DNA from 3 places in the Bradyrhizobium sp. 2S1 genome. Region 3 is predicted to be linked to each of the others. Evidence: riboswitches for the same ligand, from Rfam matches in the RefSeq annotation. Region 3 holds a riboswitch; each other region holds the start of a gene.
The links. A riboswitch is a leader RNA that binds a small molecule or an ion and turns the genes downstream of it on or off. The one in region 3 is predicted to bind glycine.

Region 1 (7,467 bases), 100 kb from region 3:
CACGGCAAGCGTCTGCGGATGCACCTCCTTGTCGACGAAGAACACCTTCGCCTTGACCTGCGAGTGGCGCTCGGCGAGCGCCATCGCTTCGGCCGCCGCGGTCGCCTCGTCGAGCAGCGAAGCGTTGGCGACGTCGAGGCCTGTGAGGTCGCAGACCATGGTCTGGAAGTTGAACAGCGCTTCGAGCCGGCCCTGGCTGATCTCCGGCTGGTACGGCGTATAGGCGGTGTACCAGGCCGGGTTCTCCAGGATATTGCGCTGGATCACCGCGGGCAGGATGGTGCCGGAATAGCCCTGGCCGATCAGCGAGGTGAACACCTGGTTCTGCGCGGCGAGCTCGCTCATATGCGAAAGCGCCTCGGTCTCGCTCAGCGCGCGGCCGAGATCGAGCGGCGCCTTCTGGCGGATCGACGCCGGCAGCGTCTCGTTCATCAGTGCCTGCAGGCTCGCAGCGCCGACCGTCTCCAGCATCGCGGTGACGTCGCGCGGCGACGGTCCGATGTGGCGGCGGACGAAATCGGTGGCGGCTTCGTTGATCGGCTTGAAGGGCGCGTTCATGGCTTGATCCTCGGGCTGATCCTCAGGCGGTGTGGGCGGCGTAGGCGGCCTCATCCATCAGGCCGCCGAGCTCGCTCTTGTCTGATATCTTCAGCTTGAAGAACCAGGCCTTGCCGCCGGCATCCGAATTGACCAGCGCGGGCTCGGCCGCGAGTTCTTCGTTGACCTCGATCACCTCGCCGGTGATCGGCGCGTAGACGTCGGAGGCGGCCTTGACGGATTCGACGACGGCGGCGGCCTCGGCCTTCTTCAGGCTGCGGCCGACCTTGGGTAGTTCGACGAACACGACGTCGCCGAGCTGCGATTGCGCGTAGTCGGTGATCCCGATCGTGGCGACGTCGCCGTCGATGCGGAGCCATTCGTGGTCGGACGTGTACAGCGTCGTCATGGGGATCGATCCTTTGGCGTCTAGCGTTTGTAGGTATTGGGAACGAAGGGCGTGGCGGCGACCTTCAGCGGCAGTCGCTGGCCGCGCACCTCGGCGAAAACGGTGGTGTCGAGCGCGGAAAGCGAGGTCGGCAGATAGCCCATCGCAACGGGGGCATTGAGGCTCGGGCCGAAGCCGCCCGACGTCACCTTGCCGATTGGCTCGGTGGAGGTCGGATCGGCGAACAGGGCTGCACCTTCGCGCACCGGTGCGCGGCCGTCAGGCTTCAAGCCGACACGGCGGCGGGAGGCACCTTGCGCGAATTGGGCGAGGATCTTGTCGGCGCCCGGAAAACCGCCGGCACGGGCGCCGCCGCTGCGGCGCACCTTCTGCACCGACCATTCCAGCGCGCCTTCGACTGGCGTCGTCGTGGTGTCGATATCGTGGCCATAGAGGCAGAGCCCGGCTTCGAGCCGCAGGCTGTCGCGCGCGCCGAGCCCGATCGGCAGCACGTCGGGATTGTCCAGCAACGCCGTGACCAGGGCTTCGGCCTTGTCCGCCGGCACCGAAATCTCAAAACCGTCCTCGCCGGTATAGCCGGAGCGCGAGACGAAACAGTCGATATCGGCGACGCGGCGCGGGCCGGCGTCCATGAATTTCATCGAACTGACATCTGCACAAAGTTTCGCCAGCGCCGATTCGGCTGTCGGCCCCTGCAGCGCGATCAGCGCGCGGTCGGCCAGCGACACGATTTCGCAGGCGTCGGAGAGATGCGCGCGCAGATGCGCCTCGTCCTCGGCCTTGCAGGCGGCGTTCACCACCAGGAACAAATGATCGCCGAAATTCGCGACCATCAAATCGTCGAGCAGCCCGCCGTCGTCATTGGTGAATTGGGCGTAGCGCTGCCGTCCCGGCGCGATGCCGACAATGTCCTGCGGCACCAGTTTTTCCAGCGCGAGCGCTGCATCAGTGACCTTGCCGGATTTGGGCTTCAGCGCGAGCTGGCCCATGTGGGACACGTCGAACAGGCCGGCGTTGCTGCGGGTGTGCAAGTGCTCCTTGAGCACGCCGGCGGTGTATTGCACCGGCATGTTATAGCCGGCGAACAGCACCATCTTGGCGCCGCGCGCCAGGTGCAGCGCGTGCAACGGGGTCTGTTTCAGCGGGGAAGTTTCGCGCGCAAGCATCACAGGGCCCTCGCGGTTCCCGCAGGGGACCTATTTCCCCTTGAGAAACCTGCAGAAAGCCCCATCTGTCGCTGTGCCTGAGAGTATTATCCCGTCGGCGGACGCATCGGGGATGACCCCAGCGCCTCTTTCCAGATGTCAGACGTCACGCGGTCCTTTTGCCTGAGAGTTTCCGGGGCGGTTGCTCCTTCGGCGCCGGCGCAAGGCCGGTCTCTCCCGACGTGACTTAGCTATAGGTAGGTAGAAAACACGGCGCCACCAAGACTGTCAACGCAGCCGCAGCAACTATCCAATGGGCTTTGTGCTGCCGCGGCAAGCCCATGATCCGCCTGCACAGTTTCTGGACACCGCAGCTGGCCTTGTCTAAAAGCGTTCGGCCGGAAATGACGCCTTTTTGCGGCTGACCGGCCCCTATTTCCGATTGGATGAACATGAGCAGTGTCAACGACATCAGGGCGACTTTTCTGAACTACTTCAAGGCGAACGGCCACGAAATCGTGCCGTCGTCGCCGCTGGTGCCGCGCAACGACCCGACCCTGATGTTCACGGCGGCCGGCATGGTGCAGTTCAAGAACGTCTTCACCGGCGTCGAGAAGCGTTCCTATCAGCGCGCGACCACCGCGCAGAAATGCGTGCGCGCCGGCGGCAAGCATAACGACCTCGACAATGTCGGGTACACCGCGCGCCATCTCACCTTCTTCGAGATGCTCGGCAACTTCTCGTTCGGCGATTACTTCAAGGAGCGCGCGATCGAGCTCGCCTGGAACCTGGTCACCAAGGATTTCGGGCTGAAGAAGGACAAGCTGCTCGTCACCATCTACCACGACGACGACGAGGCGGCGGGCCATTGGAAGAAGATCGCCGGCTTCTCGGACGACCGCATCATCCGCATCGCGACGTCGGACAATTTCTGGGCGGCGGGCGATACCGGGCCGTGCGGTCCGTGCTCCGAGATCTTCATCGACCGCGGCGAGCATATCTGGGGCGGACCTCCGGGCAGTCCGGAGGAGGACGGCGATCGCTTCCTCGAGTTCTGGAACCTGGTGTTCATGCAGTTCGACCAGGTGACGAAGGAGGAGCGCGTGCCGCTGCCGCGTCCCTCGATCGACACCGGCATGGGCCTGGAACGCATGGCCTTGATCCTGCAAGGCGCCGAAAGCGTGTTCGAGACCGATCTGTTCCGCCATTTGATCGATGCGGCCGCATCCGCGCTCGGACACGGTCCGAACGAGCAGACCGTTGCGTCGTATCGGGTTATCGCGGACCATCTGCGCTCGTCGGCGTTCCTGATTGCCGACGGCGTGCTGCCGTCGAACGAGGGCCGCGGCTACGTGCTGCGCCGGATCATGCGCCGTGCGATGCGCCATGCCCAATTGCTCGGCGCGCATGAGCCGCTGATGCATCGGCTGGTCTGGGCGCTGGTCCGCGAGATGGGCCAGGCCTATCCGGACCTGGTGCGTGCGGAGAACCTGATCGAGGAGACGCTGCGGCTGGAAGAGACGCGCTTCCGCAAGACGCTGGTGCGCGGCCTATCGATCCTCGACGAGAAGAGCGCCGGCCTCAAGAAGGGCGACATGTTCGACGGCGACACCGCGTTCACGCTGTACGACACCTTTGGCTTCCCGTTGGATTTGACGCAGGACGCGCTGAAGTCGCGCGGCATCAGCGTCGACCAGGCGGCGTTCACCGATGCGATGGAGCGGCAGCGCGTCAAGGCGCGCGCCTCCTGGACAGGTTCGGGCGAGGCGACGACCGAAGCGATCTGGTTTCCGCTGCGCGAGAAGCTCGGTGCGACCGAATTCCTCGGCTATGAGACCGAGAGCGCGGAAGGCGTGGTGACGGCACTGGTCAAGGACGGCGCCGAGACCGGCACTCTCAAGACCGGCGAGAGCGGCGCGATCGTGTTGAACCAGACCCCGTTCTATGCGGAGTCCGGCGGCCAGGTCGGCGACATCGGCATCCTTACGCGTGACGGCGTCAAGTTCCGCGTCACCGACACGCAGAAGAAGGCAGGCGATCTGTTCGTGCATCTGGGCACGGTGGAGCAGGGTACGCTCAACGTCGGCACCGCGTTGCAGCTCGAGGTCGATCACGCGAGGCGTTCGTCGATCCGCGCCAACCACTCCGCGACGCACCTCTTGCATGAGGCGCTGCGCCAGGTGCTCGGCGATCACATCGCCCAGCGCGGCTCGCTGGTCACGCCGGACCGGCTGCGCTTCGACTTCGTGCATCCGAAGCCGATTACGCCGGACGAGCTTGCCCGGGTCGAGGACATCGCCAACGACGTCGTGCTCGAGAATGACGAGGTGACGACCCGCATCATGGGGGTCGACGACGCCCGCGAGGCCGGCGCTCGCGCGCTGTTCGGCGAGAAATATGGCGACGAGGTCCGCGTCGTCTCGATGGGCAAGAGCGCCCGCGAGCACGGTCAGAACGTGCTCGGCTGGTCGGTCGAGCTTTGCGGCGGCACCCATGTCCGCCGCACCGGCGATATCGGCCTGATCTCGGTGACCGGCGAGGGCGCGGTGGCGTCGGGCGTGCGCCGCATCGAGGCACTGACCGGGCGCCATGCGCGCAGGCACGCCAATGACACGATGGCGCTGGCCAAGACCGCGGCGCAGGAGCTGCGCACCACGATCGAGGATGTCCCGGCGCGCATCACGGCGCTGATGGAAGAGCGCAAGAAGCTCGAGCGCGACCTGTCGGACGCCCGCAAGAAGCTCGCGATGGGCGGTGGCGGCGCGTCGTCGAACGGCGCGGCCTCGGGCGTGCGCGAGGTCGGCAACGTCAAGCTGCTCGCCCGCGCGGTCGAGGGCGTCGAGACCAAGGACCTGAAGAGCCTCGTCGACGACGGCAAGAAGCAGATCGGCTCGGGCGTGGTCGCGATCGTCGGCGTCACCGAGGACGGCAAGGCCGGCATCGTGGTCGGTGTTACCGCCGATCTGACCTCGCGCTTCAACGCGGTCGAGCTGGTGCGCAAGGGCTCCGAGGCGCTCGGCGGCAAGGGCGGCGGCGGCCGGCCCGACATGGCGCAGGCGGGCGGGCCCGACGGCGCCAAGGCGGATGCGGCGCTGTCGGCGATCGAGCAGGCGATGACTCAACAGGCATCGGCCGGCGCCTGACGGAGAGGCTGATCGTGGCGACGGCTCCGGGCAAGCCCACGATCAGCGATCCCGGGCTGCGCGACCGTCTCTACGAGCTGCTCGAGCAGGACCACCTGCCGCATTCGGTCGGCTCGCGCTTTGTCCGGCTGGTCATCGCGATCATCAGTGTCGACGTGCTGGCGGCGATCCTGGCATCGGTGCCCGAGTTCGATGCGCAGCTGTGGTGGCTGTTCACGGCGATCGAAATCGCCGCCGTCATCGCCTTTGCGCTGGAATATGCCGCGCGGCTCTGGAGCGTGGTCGGCCGCTCGCTGCGCGACATGACGCCGCTGCAGGCGCGGCTCGAATACGCCTTCTCGGCGCTCGGCGTGATCGACCTGCTCGCCTTCCTGCCGTCGGCCATCGCGCTTGCGATCGGTGACAAGACTGCGCTGGTGCTGTTCGGAATGCTGCCGTTCCTGAAGCTGGTGCGCTATTCGACCGCGATGCGCTCGCTGCTGGCGGCGCTGCATGCCGAGCGGCGCACGCTGTTCGGCTGCGTGGTGATCCTGACCGGCGCGGTGCTGCTGTTCGCCTCGCTACTCTATGCCATCGAGCACAAGGTGCAGCCGGACAAGTTCGGCACCATGCCGCAGGCGATGTGGTGGGCGATCGTGACGCTCGGCACCGTCGGCTACGGCGATGTCGTCCCGGTGACGCCGCTCGGACGGATCGTCACGGTGGTTGCGATCGTGGTCGGCTTTGCGATGATCGCGCTGCCGGTCGCGATCGTCTCGACCGCGTTCGCCGACGAGGTCCGGCGCCGCGATTTCGTCGTGACCTGGGGCATGCTGGCGCGGGTGCCGCTGTTCTCGCATCTCAACGCGGCCGATATCGCCGACATCATGCGCCTGCTGCGGTCGCAGACCATCGAGGCCGGCGAGGTGCTGGTGCGGCGAGGCGATGCGGCGTCGTCGATGTATTTCATCACCGCCGGCGAGGTCGAGATCGACCTGCCGAGCCAGCTTGTGAAGCTTGCCGACGGCGCGTTCTTCGGCGAGATCGCGCTGCTCCGACGCACCAACCGCTCCGGCACAGTGACGGCGACGCGCAAGACCAAGCTGCTGGCGCTCGACGCGCAGGACTTCCATGCCCTGATCGAGCGCATGCCGGCGCTCGCTGCCCATGTCCGGGAAACGGCGGAGGCGCGGCTCGCCGATCCGCTCACGGCCGGTGGCGACCTTGCCGCCGGCGAAATCGCGCAGGCGCCGGGCGAGACCGACGGCGGTATCCGCGACTAGAGCCTCATTCCGATTGAATCGGAACGAGGCTCTAGATTCTTCTTTTGACGCGTTTTCTTCACGCGAACCGGTGCCCACTTCGCTCGAAAACGCTCTAGTCGCGGCGCAGGAACACGTAATCCGCCGAGTAGGGCGCGCTCTGCAACACGCCGGCCTTGTCGCAGGCGCCGTCGAGCTGCCCGCCAGATGTGTTGATCCGCTGCACGGTGGCGACGTTGGTCAGCACGCCGTTGCCGCGGTGGGCGATCACCTCGAGCTTCAGCCAGGGAATGTCGGCGGCGGTTGCGACGGGGGCGCTGCCGGCGGTGCGGGCGGTGACGGCGCTGCCGTCGACATGCTCCCAGTTCGGGCCGGCATAGTGCCGGCCGATCGTGCGGCCGCCGGCGATCAGGGTGGCGATGGGTTCGCGGAACGACCAGGCGAGCTTGCCGTCGGTGACCGGCTTGCACTCATAGACCTGGGCGCCCTCGGCGTGGACGGTGAGGACCGTGGTCTCGTCCGGCGCCGCAACGGGGGCGGGCAGGGGATCGGCAGCGAGCGCCGCCGATCCGGTCAGCAACAAGGATGCGAGCGTCACCCGGCCGAGTAGGGTCATGGTCACGCTCACTGCAACGTTCGGCAACAGGCGGCCTTAGGCCGCCATCGCCTTGCCGAGATTGTCGGCGACCTTGTCGAGGAAGCCGGTGGTCGAGAGCCAGCGCTGGTCGGCGCCGACCAGGAGCGCGAGGTCCTTGGTCATGTAGCCCTCCTCGACGGTCGCGACGCAGACCTTCTCCAGGGTGGTGGCGAACTTCGCCAGCTCCAGATTGTTGTCGAGCTTGGCGCGGTGGGCGAGGCCCCGGGTCCAGGCGAAGATCGACGCGATCGAGTTGGTCGAGGTCTCCTTGCCCTTCTGGTGCTCGCGATAGTGGCGGGTCACCGTGCCGTGGGCGGCTTCGGCTTCGACCGTCTTGCCGTCCGGGGTGAGCAGC
Region 2 (7,467 bases), 3.8 Mb from region 3:
GGTGCGGGCCTGCTTTCGTCGTCGGCCATGAACCCGTCGCGGTCGGTACACAAGCTGGCGGTCAGGTTACGACGTGATTCTGACGGGAACCTTAAGACATCGCCAACCGCGTGGCATGCCACGCGCGCGCCCACGGCCTGAGCGTTCACTCGGTATCACGATGCTCGCATCACCTGATCGTGTTTCCGGGCTGTGGCTCGGTTCACAAGCCGGGATCGCCGCGTCTCGTAATCTTCGCGCATTGGAAAATTCCGGCCGCTTATTTCGCGGCCGTCGCATTTCGAAATCAATTTGGTCGGAGATCGGTGATGGAGATTGCAAACTGCAATCGGATTGCTGGCGACAGGGCGCGCGATCAAGGCGCCTCCATTCTCGAGCATGGCGACGACGCGGCCCATTGCAGCAACGGGCTCAATGCCCAGAAATTCCGCGACGCGACGCCCAACGAGCGCGTGATCTACCGGCGATGGATTCGTGGCGCGATCATGCTGTACGGATTGCTGGCACTCGCCGCAGGAACGGCGGTCTGGATCAACGGCGCGGCGGTCGGGCCGACACAGCTCTCCAGCCTGTCGAGTGCGAACGCCGCGAAATCGGGTCACTCACATTAAAGCGTTTTCGAGCGAAGTGGGCACCGGTTCGCGTGAAGAAAACGCGTCAAACAAGAAACTAGCCCGTCTTATTCGTCAGAGTGCGCCTGAGAGGCTGGCGAGCGTGGTGTAAAGCGCTGATGCGGCGTAGGATTCGGTTGCAAAGCCAACCCCATCACCTCAACCGCGAACGCCAGGCCCGCCATGACCGATGATACGATTCTGCCCTTCTCGTTTCCAGCCGTTCACGCCAAGAAAGTCACAGCTGCCTTCGATGGCGGTCGGCTGACCTCGAACGGGGGCGTGATGCTTCTGGCGATGGCCGAGCGGCGTCTCGGCTTGGCCGACAATTTGGCCCGGGTGTTCCCGGATCGGCGCGATCCGACGCGGGTCGTGCACAGCCTTGTCGATATGTTCCGCGCGCGCATGTTCGCGATCTGCTGCGGCTACGAGGACGCCGACGACCTCGATCATCTGCGGTCCGATCCCGCATTCAAGCTGGCCTGCGGACGGCTGCCGGACACGGGTCGCGATCTGTGTTCCCAACCGACGCTGTCGCGGCTGGAGAATGCTCCGCGCCTGCGCGACGTGATCCGACTGACCTACACTTTGGTCGACGCATGGATGGATAGCTACCCGCGCGAGCCGGCATCCGTCACGCTCGACATCGATGATACCTGCGATGTCGTCCACGGCCATCAGCAGCTCTCGCTGTTCAACGCTCATTATGACGAACGCTGCTTCCTGCCGATCCACGTCTACGACACGGAGAAGAGCCGGCCCGTGGCGGTCGTGTTGCGGCCCGGCAAGACGCCGGGCGGCGTCGAGGTGCGTGCCCATCTGCGCCGCCTGATACGGCATATCCGGACGCGGTGGCACAACACGCGAATTACGTTCCGTGGCGACGGGCACTATGCCCGGCCGGAGGCAATGGCGTGGTGCGAGACCAACGGCATCGACTACATCTTCGGTCTGTCCGGCACCAAGCCGCTCGCCAGAAAACTCGACGAGGCCGCCGACGACATCCGCACGCGACGCGCCATCGAGAACCTGCCGGTTCTGCGTGGCTATACCGAGACGCGCCACAAGGCCAAGTCCTGGGATCGCGAACGGCGTACCGTCGCCCGTATTGAGGCGACGATGCTCGGCCTCGACATCCGTTTCGTCGTCACCAGCCTCGATGTCGGCTCGGCCGAGTGGATCTACGACAGCCTGTATTGCGCGCGCGGCCAAGCCGAGAATCTGATCAAGCTGCATAAGACACAGCTCGCCTCCGATCGCACCAGCTGCCGTTCGGCGCTCGCCAATCAAGTCCGCCTCGTTCTCCACACCGCCGCTTATTGGCTGATGCTGACCGTGCGCGACGCGATTCCCAAAGCCCGGGAATTGGCCACAGCCGAGTTCGCGACGCTGCGTCTTCGTCTCTTGAAACTCGCTGCCCGTGTCGTCGAGACCACGAGCCGCATTCGCCTTGCGTTTGCCGCGGCATGTCCCGAAGCCGACCTGATCCGCGGCTTGCCAGGCGCGCTGCTGCCGCTCGGTCCTTGACCGGCGGGGCGTCCGCCCCCCGTTCGCCCAACCCATCCCTCAAGCGCGTTGCAAAGTACGGGTCGTCAGGCGGTGAAAAGCCGAAGGCAATCCCGCGCGCCTCGTCAGAGCAGATGTGCGGCCACATCAATCGGACTAAAAAAAGCACTCTCACGAATAGGACGGGCTAGAGCTTCGGTTCTGATTCAATCAGAACCGAAGCTCTAGAGGCGCGAGCTCAAAACGAAAATGGCCGGGACAACGCCCGGCCATTCGTCGTGAGTAAGACTGCACCCCTACTCGGACTTGTCGATATTCCAGAAGATCGGCGTCGCCGGACCGTCGAGCACGCCGGTCAGCGACTTCCGCCAGGCGCTTGGAACCGTGTACTGACCGAGCGGGATGTAGATCACCTGATCGTAGGCCTCGGTCTGGATGTCAGCGGCGATCTTCTTCTTTTCCTCGGCCGAGCCAGCGCGCGCGAACTTGTCGCGCAGCTCCTCGATCTTCGGATCCTCGGCCCAGCCGAACCAGCCGCCGTTCTTGCCACGGCCGGAGATCGACGCGTTGACGATCGGATCGGCGACGTCGGCTGCGACCCAGTTGGTGAAGAACATGTTCCAGCCGCCTTCCTTCGGCGACTTCTGGCTGGCGCGGCGGGTCACGACGGTCTGCCAATCGGTGGCCTGGAAATCCACCTTGAAGCCGGCATCGCGCAACTGCTGCGCCACGACGATCGGCTGGGCCTTCAGCGTGGTCACATCGCCCGGCCCCATGATGACGACGGGCGTGCCGTCATAGCCGGACGCGGCAAGCGCCTTCTTGGCTTCCGCCATGCCGTTGCCCTTCACCAGCGTTTCGGCACCGACGTCGGTCTCCAGCGGCGTACCGCAGACGAAGAAGGCGCCGCAAATCTTCTGGTACTTCGCATTGCCGACCAGCGCGTCGAGCACGTCCTTCTGGTTCATCGCCAGGAACGCGGCGCGGCGCACCTTCGGATTGTCGAACGGCGGATAGAGGAAGTTCATGCGACCAAGGGTCTGGAAGCCGAACTTGTTCAGGACGTCGATCTTGAGATCCGGATTGGCTTCGAGCACCGGCAGCATGTCGAACGGAAGGTTCTCCATGAAATCGATGTCGCCGGACTGCAGCGCGTTCACCGCGGTCTGCGCGTCAGCCATCGTGACCCACTCGACGCGGTCGACCTTGACGACCTTGCCGCCTGCGGTCCAGCTCGCCGGCTCCTTGCGCGGCACGTAGTCCTTGTTCTTCTCGTACACCGCCTTCACGCCCGGCTGGAATTCCGCCTGCACGAATTTGAACGGCCCGGAGCCGATCTGTTCCGGGATCGGCTTGTCCGGCGGCGTCTCGGCGAGACGCTTCGGCATCATGAACGGCACGCGCGACGACGGCTTGCCGATCGATTCGAGCACGAGGCCGTAAGGCTCCTTCAGCTTCAGCGTGATGGTCTTGGCGTCGGTCGCCTCCAGGCTCGCGACGAAGTCCATCAGCTTCTGGCCCATGCCGTCGACCTTGCCCCAGCGCTGCAGCGAGGCGACGCAGTCTTCCGCGGTGACCGGCGCACCGTCATGCCACTTCAGGCCGTCGCGCAGCGTGAACGTGTATGTCAGCTTGTCGTCGGAGACCTTCCAGTCCGCCATCTGCGGCTGGATCTTGAAGTTGGAATCCGTCGCCAGCAGCGTGTCATAGATCATGTAGCCATGATCGCGGGTGATGTAGGCGGTGGTCATGATCGGATCGATGACGCGGAGATCCGAGTGCATCACCGCGGTGATGGTCTTGCCCGCAGCCATCGCCTGCGGTGCAAATGACAATTCCTGCGGCGCGAACGACAGTGCAAGCGCCGTCAACGCAGCCGCAAGCGTGCGGTGCTTCCAACGCGAGATAGGGAACATGCAATCTCTCCTGACGTGAAACTGGTCAAAGCCGGCTTATTCGTTATGCATGCGGTTCGTTATTTAGGCGAACTAACATGCTGTATGGCTTGTGAAATCGAGACTTGCACCAAGCGCAATGCGCGTCAATCGGTTTCGGGCGGGATCGGACGTACACAAACGAATGAGGCCGCGCGCCAGATTTTGGCTTTACAAATTCGTCGGCTGAGATTTTCGTAACGCGCGCGCGATGCCGGCGCGATCAAAACAACAAGAGAGAAAAACGATGAACCCAGCCAATCTTCCCTTTGATTCCGAAACAATGCTGCAGGGCCTGCGTAGCTGGGTGGAGTGCGGGAGCCCGACCTGGGATTCGGCGGCAGTCGAACGCATGCTCGACCTTGCCGCACGCGAGATGGCGATCATGGGTGCGACGATCGAGCGCATCGCCGGTCGCCAGGGCTTTGCCGGCTGCGTCCGCGCCCGTTTTCCTCATCCGAAGCAAGGCCAGCCCGGCATCCTGATATCAGGCCATCTGGACACCGTGCACCCGGTCGGCACCATCGAGAAGCTGAAGTGGCGGCGCGAAGGCAACAAGTGTTTCGGGCCCGGCATCTTCGACATGAAGGGCGGCAACTATCTGTCGGTCGAGGCGATCCGGCAATTGGCGCGCGCCTCCTTCACGACACCGCTGCCGATCACGGTGCTGTTCACCCCCGATGAAGAGGTCGGCACGCCGTCGACGCGCGACATCATCGAGGCGGAAGCCGCGCGCAACAAATATGTGCTGGTGCCGGAGCCCGGCCGTCCGAACAACGGCGTCGTCACCGGTCGCTACGCGATCGCGCGCTTCAATCTGGAAGCAACAGGCAAGCCGAGCCACGCCGGCGCGACGCTGTCGTCGGGCCGATCCGCGAGATGGCCCGGCAGATCATCGCCATCGACGGCATGACCACCGAGGACTGCACGTTCTCGGTCGGCATCGTGCATGGCGGCCAATGGGTCAATTGCGTTGCGACGACCTGCACCGGCGAAGCGCTCAGCATGGCCAAGCGCCAGGCCGATCTCGACCGCGGCGTCGAGCGCATGCTGGCGCTGTCCGGCACCGCCAACGACGTGACATTCAAGGTGACGCGCGGCGTCACCCGCCCGGTGTGGGAGCCGGATGCCGGCACCATGGCGCTCTATGAAAAGGCAAAGGGCCTCGCGGCGGCGATGGGCCTCGATCTGCCGCATGGCAGCGCCGGCGGCGGCTCGGACGGCAACTTCACCGGTGCGATGGGCATCCCCACGCTCGACGGCCTCGGCGTTCGCGGCGCAGACGCGCATACGCTCAACGAACATATCGAGGTCGACAGCCTCGCCGAACGCGGCCGCCTGATGGCGGCACTGCTGGCGACGCTGGACTGACATCGATTTGCACTGCACAACACGTTGGCACTGCCGGATCGAAATTTAGCCTTGTCCAATTTTCAGGCTTCGCCTACGGTCCGGCCGTCCAACACGACGATGCGGGAGAGATCGGAGCAACAACATGCGTGTTGTTGGCTTCGGCGCCGACGGAGCAACCGCCCCGGAAACTCTCAGGCAAAAGGACTGTATCGTCAGGACGATCTGGAGAGAGACGAATATGGCCGCACATCAAGGGCCATGACGTCCACCGAAGGGGATAGTTCGCTATTGGGCTGCGGCCCGATGCGGATCAAGCTCTCAGGTACCGTGACAGATGGGGCGCCGATGCCGGTTTCACCGGTGGTTCGGCGACTCTAACCCACGGGAGCCTGAAGACTATCATGCCTCACATTGCGATCATTGGCGCCGGCATCACCGGCGTGACGACGGCCTATGCCCTGCTCGAACGCGGCTACCGGGTGACTGTCCTCGACAGGCATCGCTACGCCGCGATGGAAACCTCGTTCGCCAATGGCGGACAGCTCTCCGCCAGCAACGCGGAAGTCTGGAACAGCGCCGCGACCATTCTCAAGGGGCTGCGCTGGATGCTCAGAAGCGACGCGCCGCTCTTGATGAACCCGAAGCCGAGCTGGCACAAATATTCCTGGATCGGCGAGTTCGTCGGCCACATCGGCCGCTATCGCAGCAACACCATCGAGACCACGCGGCTCGCCATCGAAGCGCGCAAACATCTTTTCTCGATCGCACAGCGCGAGAACATCGCCTTCGATCTCGAACGCCGCGGCATCCTGCACGTCTATCACGACAAGGCCGGCTTCGAAGCGGGCCTGCGGGTCAACACGCTGCTGCAGCAAGGCGGGCTCGACCGCCGGCCGGTGACCCCTGACGAAATCCGCACAATCGAACCTGCGCTGCAGACGGCCTGCTATGGCGGCTTCTTCACGCCGTCGGACGCGACCGGCGATATCCACAAGTTCACCCGCGGACTTGCCGACGCCTGCATCCGCCGCGGCGCGAGCTTCATCCACGAAGCCGATGTCGATGCGATCGCGCGAGGCGACGACGGCTTCCGCGTCAGTTGGAACGAAGCCGCTTCGCATGATGCTGACGTCGCGACGCAGCATGAGTTGCAGGCCGATGGCATCGTCATCTGCGCCGGGGTGGCGAGCCGTCACTTCGCTGGCATGCTGAACGACCGCGTCAATGTCTATCCGGTGAAGGGTTATTCGATCACCGTGCAGCTCGATGCGCCGCAAAGCCGCGACGCTGCGCCGACCGTCAGCCTGCTCGATGAAGCTGCGAAAATCGTCACCAGCCGGCTCGGCGCCGACCGCTTCCGCGTCGCCGGCACCGCCGAGTTCAACGGCTTCAACCGCGACATTCGCGCCGACCGGATCCAGCCGCTGGTGGACTGGGTGCGACAGCATTTCCCCGGGATCGACACCTCGAAGATCGTGCCATGGGCGGGCCTGCGCCCGATGATGCCGAACATGATGCCGGTGGTTCGCGCCGGACGGATTCCGGGCGTGTTCTACAATACGGGCCACGGTCATCTCGGCTGGACGCTCTCGGCCGCGACGGCGCAGATGGTAGCAGGGGCGATCGATGATTGGAGCGACCTCGACACGCCTTCAATGGTGCCGTCGCAGGTCGATACGACCGAGACCACCCGCGCAGCTTTCCCCTAATTACCCGGCCGAAGAGGAAGAATATGAGCGTATTTGCGTATGGCCAAGTCGGAATTCGCTGAGAAGCGCCGCGTGATAGGAACTAGCGTCACAATGGGAAAAAGCGCTTCATCGCGGGAGGGGACAATGCGCATTGGGGTGGTGAGCACGCATGACATTGCGGTCCGGCGCGGAATCCTGAACGACATGGATGCCGGCAGCGATCTCTTCGGCGGACCGATGCGTAACCGCGCCACCGGCACGCGCACCGACTGCGTGCGCCGCCTTTCCAAAACAGTCAACGCTCAGCCTTCTGCACAGGGCTCCACGAAAGGCACGACATGACAACTGAGACGTTGACCAAGCCGGATTCAG
Region 3 (7,467 bases):
TTCAACTGCATCACCGGTTTCTATCGGCCGAGCGGCGGCACAATCCGCCTCACCCATGACGACGGCCGCGGCATCCAGCTCGAGCGGCTGAACGATTTCCGCATCTCCAAGCAGGCCAAGGTCGCCCGCACCTTCCAGAACATCCGGCTGTTTCCCGGCATGACCGCGCTGGAAAACCTGATGGTCGCCCAACACAACGCGCTGATGCGCGCCTCGGGCCTGACCCTGCTCGGCCTGCTCGGCCTGCCGTCCTGGCGCGAGGCCGAGCAGCGCGCCATCGAACTGGCGCGGACCTGGCTTGAGCGCGTCGGCCTGCTCGACCGCGCCGACGATGCCGCGGGCAATTTGCCCTATGGCGACCAGCGGCGGCTCGAGATCGCGCGCGCGATGTGCACCGAGCCTGCGCTGCTCTGCCTCGACGAGCCGGCGGCGGGACTGAACGCGCGCGAGAGCGGCGGGCTCAATGAGCTCCTGCTGTCGATCCGCAACGAACAGGGCACCTCGATCCTCCTGATCGAGCACGACATGTCGGTGGTGATGGAGATCTCCGATCACGTCGTGGTCATGGACTACGGCGTCAAGATCGCCGAGGGCACGCCGCAGGCCGTGCGCGACGACCCCAAGGTGATCGCCGCCTATCTCGGCGCCGACGAGGAAGAGGCGATCGCCGTGATGGAGAGCGGCACGTGAGCGCGGTATCGGCAACCACACCCCTGCTCGCGGTGCGCGGCGTGCGTGCGGCTTACGGCAAGATCGAGGCGCTGAAGGGCGTCGACATCGAGATCAATGCCGGCGAGATCGTCGCCCTGATCGGCGCCAATGGCGCCGGCAAGTCGACGCTGATGATGACGATCTTCGGCCGGCCGCGCGCCCGCGCCGGGCGGATCGAATTCGACGGCCACGACATCACGGGCGTGCCGACCCACGAGATCGCGCGGCTGCGCATCGCGCAATCGCCCGAGGGCCGGCGAATATTCCCGCGCATGAGCGTCGCGGAAAACCTGCAGATGGGCGCCGATGCCACCGAATGCAGCGACGCCGAACGCGCGAGCGGCCTGGAGCGCGTGTTTGCGCTGTTCCCGCGCCTGAAGGAACGCGTCGCGCAGCGCGGCGGCACGCTGTCGGGCGGCGAGCAGCAGATGCTGGCGATCGGCCGCGCCCTGATGAGCCGGCCGCGGCTGTTGATGCTGGACGAGCCTTCGCTGGGGCTGGCGCCGCTGATCGCGCGGCAAATCTTCGACGCCATCCGCACGCTGAACCGGCAGGACGGCCTCACCGTCCTGATCGTCGAGCAGAACGCCAACCATGCGCTGAAGCTCGCCCATCGCGGCTATGTCATGGTCAACGGCCTGATCACGCTGGCCGGAACAGGCGCCGAATTGCTGCAGCGCCCCGAGATCCGCGCCGCCTATCTGGAAGGCGGCCGCCGCGGCTAGCGCCGCCCCGAGCAGCAAGATGCGGCGGATGCAGCGTCGATTTGCCTGAAAATTGCCGGTGACTTCGCCGCGAAATCAGCCGAGAATGCGCGCGGTTTTGGGGCCCGGCGCGCCGGGCCCTTCCGCTAGAGGCAACGACCACGAGGGACGTCTCATGAAATCACTGAAGCTGATCGGCCTGGCATTGGGCGCTTCGTTCGCATTATCGGCGAGCGCATTCGCGCAAGACATCACCATCGCAGTCGCGGGCCCCATGACGGGCTCCGAATCCGCTTTCGGCCGGCAGATGAAGAACGGCGCCGAGCAGGCGGTCGCCGACATCAACGCCGCCGGCGGCGTGCTCGGCAAGAAGCTCGCGCTGGAATCCAATGACGACGCCTGCGATCCGAAGCAGGCGCGCTCGATCGCGGAAAAGATCGGCTCTTCGAAGATCCCGTTCGTGGCTGGCCATTTCTGCTCGTCGTCGTCGATCCCGGCCTCCGAGGCCTATGCCGACGCCAACGTGCTGCAGATCACCCCGGCCTCGACCAACCCGCTGTTCACCGAGCGCAAGCTCTGGAACGTGGCGCGCGTCTGCGGGCGTGACGACCAGCAGGGCATCGTCGCCGCCGAGTACATCGCGAAGGCCTACAAGGGCAAGAACATCGCGATCCTGAACGACAAGACCACCTACGGCAAAGGCCTCGCCGACGAGACCAAGAAGGTGCTCAACAAGGCCGGCATCACCGAGAAGGTCAACGAGTCCTACAACAAGGGCGACAAGGACTTCAACGCAATCGTCTCGCGCCTGAAGCGCGACAACATCGATCTGGTCTATGTCGGCGGCTACCACCAGGAAGCCGGCCTGATCCTGCGCCAGATGCGTGACCAGGGCCTGCAGGCGGTGCTGATGGCGGGCGACGCCATGAACGACAAGGAGTTCGCCTCGATCGCCGGCCCGGCCGCTGAAGGCACCCTGTTCACCTTCGGCCCCGACCCGCGCAACAAGCCGACCGCGAAGGCGATCGTCGAGAAGTTCAAGGCCAAGAACATCGACCCCGAGGGCTACACGCTCTACACCTACGCCGCGATGCAGGTGTGGACCCAGGCCGTCGCCAAGGCCGGCTCGACCGACGCCAAGAAGGTGATGGACGTGATCAAGGCCGGCCAGTGGGACACCGTGCTCGGCAAGATGGCCTTCGACGCCAAGGGCGACATCAAGGCGATCGACTACGTCGTCTACAAGTGGGACGCCAAGGGCAATTACACCGAGATCAATCCGAAGGGCTCCTGAGCCCCTCGCATCTGATCTGAATCCGAGAACAACGCCCCGGTTCGCCGGGGCGTTGTTGTTTCCGCAGATCGCCTTCCGAATTGCGCGAGCATCTGCCGCAGTTGACGGAGCGACGAGCCCCGCAAGATCGAACGCATATGATCTGGGCAGGTCACGATTGAAGTTTAATCTTGCCTGGTTTTGGAGCGCACAATAACGTTTGAGCGTCCAACGCGACGATGCGGGAGAGATCGAAACGAAAGCGAGCACTTCGTTTTCGTGTTCGGCGCCGACGGAGCAACCGCCCCGGAAACTCTCAGGCACAAGGACCGTGTCGTCAGGACGATCTGGAGAGAGACGCCGAATCCTTGATGCGGCGTCCACCGAAGGGGATATCCGTCATCGCGCCATTGCATTGAGCAAGGGCTCCAGCGGATCAAGCTCTCAGGTACCGGGACAGATGGGGCGCCTCCACCGGTTTACGCCGGCGTCGGGGTGACTCTGGCATCCGGGAGCCTCGTCAAGACATGCCCATCATTGCACCCGTCGGCGCCGGCCTCCCCGGCGCAACGACCATCCATGCGACGCGAGCGCGCGACTGCCCTGCCTTCGACGGATGTCTCGACGCCATGACAAACGGCATCGCGCACCGGCGAGCCGTTTCCGTTCAACCGACGTGCTCTTCAACACCACTCGAAGTCCGTTCAGCGTTCACCCGAGGAAAATGATGTCAGTCACACCGCGCGCCAAAAACACCCCGATGTCCTGGAAGACCGCGTTACGCGGGCTGCTTGTCGCCACGGCGCTGGCGTGGCCGGGCCTGTCTCACGCCAAGACGATCAGGGCGGTGATGCACTCCGACCTGCGGGCGCTCGATCCGATCGTTTCGTCGGCCTATATCACGCGCGACCACGGCTACATGGTCTACGACACGCTGGTGGCGATGGACTCCAGCTTCACGATCCGGCCGCAAATGGCGGACTGGAAGGTGTCCGACGACAAGCTGACCTACACGTTCACGCTGCGCGACGGCCTGAAGTGGCATGACGGAACGCCGGTCACTGCGGAAGACTGCATCGCTTCATTGAAGCGCTGGGCTGCCGTCGACGGCATGGGCCAGAAGCTGATGGACTTCACCGCCAGCCTGGAAGCCCCCGATGCCAGGACGATCACACTGAAACTCAAGGAGCCCTACGGCCTGGTGCTGGAGTCGCTCGGCAAACCATCCACGCTTGTGCCGTTCATGATGCCGAAGCGCCTTGCCGACACGCCGTCGGACCGGCCGATCCCCGAGCAGATCGGCTCGGGTCCGTTCAAGTTCGTCCCGGCGGAATTCCAGCCCGGCGTGAAGGCCGTCTACGAGAAGAACAAGGACTATGTGCCGCGCGCCGAGCCGCCAAGCTGGACCTCGGGCGGCAAGGTGGTGAAGGTCGATCGCGTCGAATGGATCACGATGCCCGACGTTCAGACCGCAACCAGCGCGCTTCAGTCCGGCGACATCGATTTCCTGGAACGGCCGTCATTCGACATGCTGCCGATCCTGCAAGCCGACAAGGATTTGACGTCGCGCCCTCTGAGCGGCCTCGGCTTCCAGACCATCGGGCGGATGAATTTCCTTTATCCGCCATTCGACAACGTCAAGGTGCGCCGGGCCGCCATGATGGCACTGAGCCAGAAGGACGTGCTCGACGCCATGGTCGGGGATCCGAAGCTCTACAAGATTTGCGGTGCCGTTTTCGGCTGCGACACGCCGCTCGCTACCGATCTCGGATCGGACTCTCTCGTCAAGGGCGGCGGCATGGCCGAGGCCAGGAAGCTGCTCGCCGAATCCGGTTACGACGGCACGCCTGTCGTGATGCTGGCGCCGACCGATGTGGTGCCCCTCAAGACCCAGCCCATCGTCGCGTCGCAGTTGCTGCGCCAGGCCGGCTTTCAGGTGACGGTCCAGTCGATGGACTGGCAGACCACGAACATGGTCCTTGCAAGCCAGAAGCCGCCGAAGGACGGCGGCTGGAACATGTTCTTCACCAACTGGGGCATCGCCGACATCATGAATCCCGTCGTCAGCGCTCCCCTGAACAACCGGGGTCGCAAGGGCGGCTGGGTCGGCTGGCCGGACGACGCGCAGATCGAGAGCCTCCGCGATGCCTTCGCGCGCGCCGGCTCGCCGGAAGCGCAGAAGAAGATCGCGGCCGACATTCAAGCGCGCGCGCTCGACCAGGTGACTTACATTCCCCTGGGACAGTATTTTGCACCGAGTGTGTGGCACAAGGAGCTGACGGGCATGCTCGATGGTCCGGCCACGCCGCTGTTCTGGAACATCGACAAGCCCGAGTGATCTCAACCCACATGATCCTGATCGACGCGGGCGGCTATCCGGGACAGGCCGAAGCCTCCACCGTGCGATGCAAATGGAAATCTCCGAAAATGTCGGGATGCAATCTGATGTCCCTTCTGCGGACTTTCCGACACAGCAAGGTTTGAAGCCATGTCACCTGATACCAAGTACGATGTGATCGTCGTCGGCGGCGGCTCGGCCGGCGCGGCCACTGCCGCCCGGTTGTCCGAAGATCGAAAGCGGCGGGTGCTGCTGCTGGAAGCGGGCCTCGACTGGCGGGCCGATGAAGCGCCCTGGGAAATCAGGACGCCGAATCCGATTCCGATCATTCACAAGCGGGAATTCCAGGAGAAATGGCAGTGGCCCGACCTTCTGACCCGCCGCATCGCAGGCCAGGAGCCGCGCTTCTATTGGCGCGGCAAGGGGCTGGGCGGCAGCTCGATGATGAACGGCCAGATCGCCATTCGCGGCGTCGCGGATGCCTTCGACGAATGGGCCGCGCTCGGCTGCACCGGCTGGTCCGCGCGCGAGATCATGCCGTTTTTCTCGATGATCGAGGACGATGAGGAATTCGGCGACACCAACGGACATGGACGCGGCGGCCCGCTGCCGGTCTATCGCGCGCCGCTGGAGACGTGGGGGCCGATTGATCGCGGCCTGCGCGATGCAGCTCTCGCCAGCGGCTATCCGTGGTGCGCCGACGTCAACGGCCCGGATGGCGAAGGCGTTGCCTGCTATCCGATCAACAGCCGCAACAGCCGTCGCATCACAACCAACGAAGGCTATCTCGAGCCGGCGCGCGGCCGCGCCAATCTGGAGATCCGTGGCAAGGCGCTGGTCGACCGGGTCATGATCCGCGACGGCAAGGCGACCGGTGTCCGCGTTCATATCGACGGCCAGGGCACCAGCGAGATCGGCGCGCGTGAGATCGTGCTGTGCGGCGGCGCCATCCACAGCCCCGCGATCCTGTTGCGATCGGGCATCGGCCCGGCGGACGAGCTGCAAGCCATGGGGATCGCGGTCGAGCGTGACCTGCCGGTCGGCCGCAACTTCTTCGACCATCCGCTGTTTCGCATGACGATCCAGCTGCGTGAGGATCTGCGGCCCACCGATCCGGATGCGCGTCACACCAATTGCTGCGTGACCTATTCATCCGGTCTCGCCGACGGCGGCAAGCGCGATATGATCATGATCGGGTTCAACCATCGCGGCATCGGAAATCCCGGCGCGATCGGCGCCGGACTGTTCAACGCCTATTCGCGCGGTCAGCTGAAGCTGGCTTCGCCCGATCCGACGATCGATCCGATCGTCGAGGAGAACATGCTGGCCGATCCACGCGACATGCTGCGCATGACCGATGCGGTGAAGCGGTTCGCCGTCCTGGCCACGCAGCCGGCGCTGGCCCGCATATCGGAGTGGATCCGCCTCGGAGATACCGAGCTGACCCTGCCGGCCGCCGCGGCCTTGCCGACGGCCGAGCTCGAAGCGGTGTTGCGACGGGAAACCGGCGATATCCAGCATGCAGCCGGCAGCTGCCGGATGGCCGGCGTCAACGATCCCGCGGGCGTGGTCAATCCCGACGGTACGGTGAAGGGCATCGGCGGCCTGCGGGTCGCCGATGCATCGATCATGCCGTCCGATTGCCGGGCCAATACGCACTTCACAACGGTTGTCATCGGCGAAGCCATCGCCCGGATGATGAGGTCATAGACGAGGCCGTCAGCGCGCCTCTAGCCGTGCCCGCCGCAGCTGCTATACCGGTTCGACCAGCCAAAGCTCGGACAAGACGCGGACGGACCTATCGTGAAAAACCTTCTCACCGATATTGCCGGCGTCAGCGTTGGCCATGCCGACGACGCGGTGATCGCCTCGGGCGTCACCGCCATCCTGTTCGAGCGGCCGGCGGTGGCCTCGATCGATGTCCGCGGCGGCGGCCCCGGTACCCGCGAGGACGCTCTCTTGTCGCCCCATAACGTCGTGGAGGCGATCGACGCCATCACGCTGTCGGGCGGCTCCGCGCTCGGGCTCGACGCCGCCGGCGGCGTGCAGGCCTGGCTTGTCGAGCGCGGCCGGGGCTTTCGCATTCGCGACGCGGTGATCCCGATCGTGCCGGGTGCGATCTGCTTCGATCTGCTCAACGGCGGCAACAAGGCGTGGGGACGCTTTCCGCCCTATCGCGATCTCGGCTACGCGGCGGCGAACGCCGCCTCTGACAGCTTCGAGCTCGGCAGCGTCGGCGCCGGCATGGGCGCGACCACCGCCAATTTGAAAGGCGGCCTCGGCTCGGCGTCTGACGTGACCGACGACGGCGTCAAGGTCGCGGCGCTCGCGGTGGTCAACGCGGTCGGCAGCGTGACGGTCGGCGGCGGCCCGTGGTTCTGGGCGGCGCCGTTCGAGGTCGACGGTGAGTTCGGCGGGCGCGGCCTGCCGCCGTCGTTCAC

Region 1: linked by a shared signal. The riboswitch ahead of gcvT (glycine cleavage system aminomethyltransferase GcvT) and the one ahead of HAP54_RS47075 (ABC transporter substrate-binding protein) in region 3 are both predicted to bind glycine.
Region 2: linked by a shared signal. The riboswitch ahead of HAP54_RS29130 (D-amino acid dehydrogenase) and the one ahead of HAP54_RS47075 (ABC transporter substrate-binding protein) in region 3 are both predicted to bind glycine.

What each region holds. Positions count from the first base shown of each region.
Region 1 is NZ_CP147717.1:10,012,321-10,019,787, reverse strand. Features, by position in the region: gene gcvP (aminomethyl-transferring glycine dehydrogenase) at 1-558, opposite strand, end outside; gene gcvH (glycine cleavage system protein GcvH) at 581-946, opposite strand; gene gcvT (glycine cleavage system aminomethyltransferase GcvT) at 967-2,112, opposite strand; glycine riboswitch at 2,253-2,342, opposite strand; gene alaS (alanine--tRNA ligase) at 2,544-5,234, shown strand; gene HAP54_RS47570 (cyclic nucleotide-gated ion channel) at 5,246-6,496, shown strand; gene HAP54_RS47565 (DUF3455 domain-containing protein) at 6,591-7,091, opposite strand; gene HAP54_RS47560 (NADP-dependent isocitrate dehydrogenase) at 7,128-7,467, opposite strand, start outside.
Region 2 is NZ_CP147717.1:6,145,336-6,152,802, reverse strand. Features, by position in the region: gene HAP54_RS29155 (PilZ domain-containing protein) at 1-29, opposite strand, end outside; gene HAP54_RS29150 (hypothetical protein) at 309-611, shown strand; gene HAP54_RS29145 (IS1380-like element ISBdi2 family transposase) at 795-2,138, shown strand; gene HAP54_RS29140 (ABC transporter substrate-binding protein) at 2,414-4,033, opposite strand; partial or broken gene HAP54_RS29135 (M20/M25/M40 family metallo-hydrolase) at 4,299-5,422, shown strand; glycine riboswitch at 5,515-5,621, shown strand; glycine riboswitch at 5,625-5,740, shown strand; gene HAP54_RS29130 (D-amino acid dehydrogenase) at 5,806-7,113, shown strand; gene HAP54_RS29125 (ArgE/DapE family deacylase) at 7,462-7,467, shown strand, end outside.
Region 3 is NZ_CP147717.1:9,909,397-9,916,863, forward strand. Features, by position in the region: gene HAP54_RS47060 (ABC transporter ATP-binding protein) at 1-690, shown strand, start outside; gene HAP54_RS47065 (ABC transporter ATP-binding protein) at 687-1,436, shown strand; gene HAP54_RS47070 (branched-chain amino acid ABC transporter substrate-binding protein) at 1,591-2,709, shown strand; glycine riboswitch at 2,921-3,030, shown strand; glycine riboswitch at 3,034-3,150, shown strand; gene HAP54_RS47075 (ABC transporter substrate-binding protein) at 3,416-5,026, shown strand; gene HAP54_RS47080 (GMC family oxidoreductase) at 5,177-6,736, shown strand; gene HAP54_RS47085 (P1 family peptidase) at 6,830-7,467, shown strand, end outside.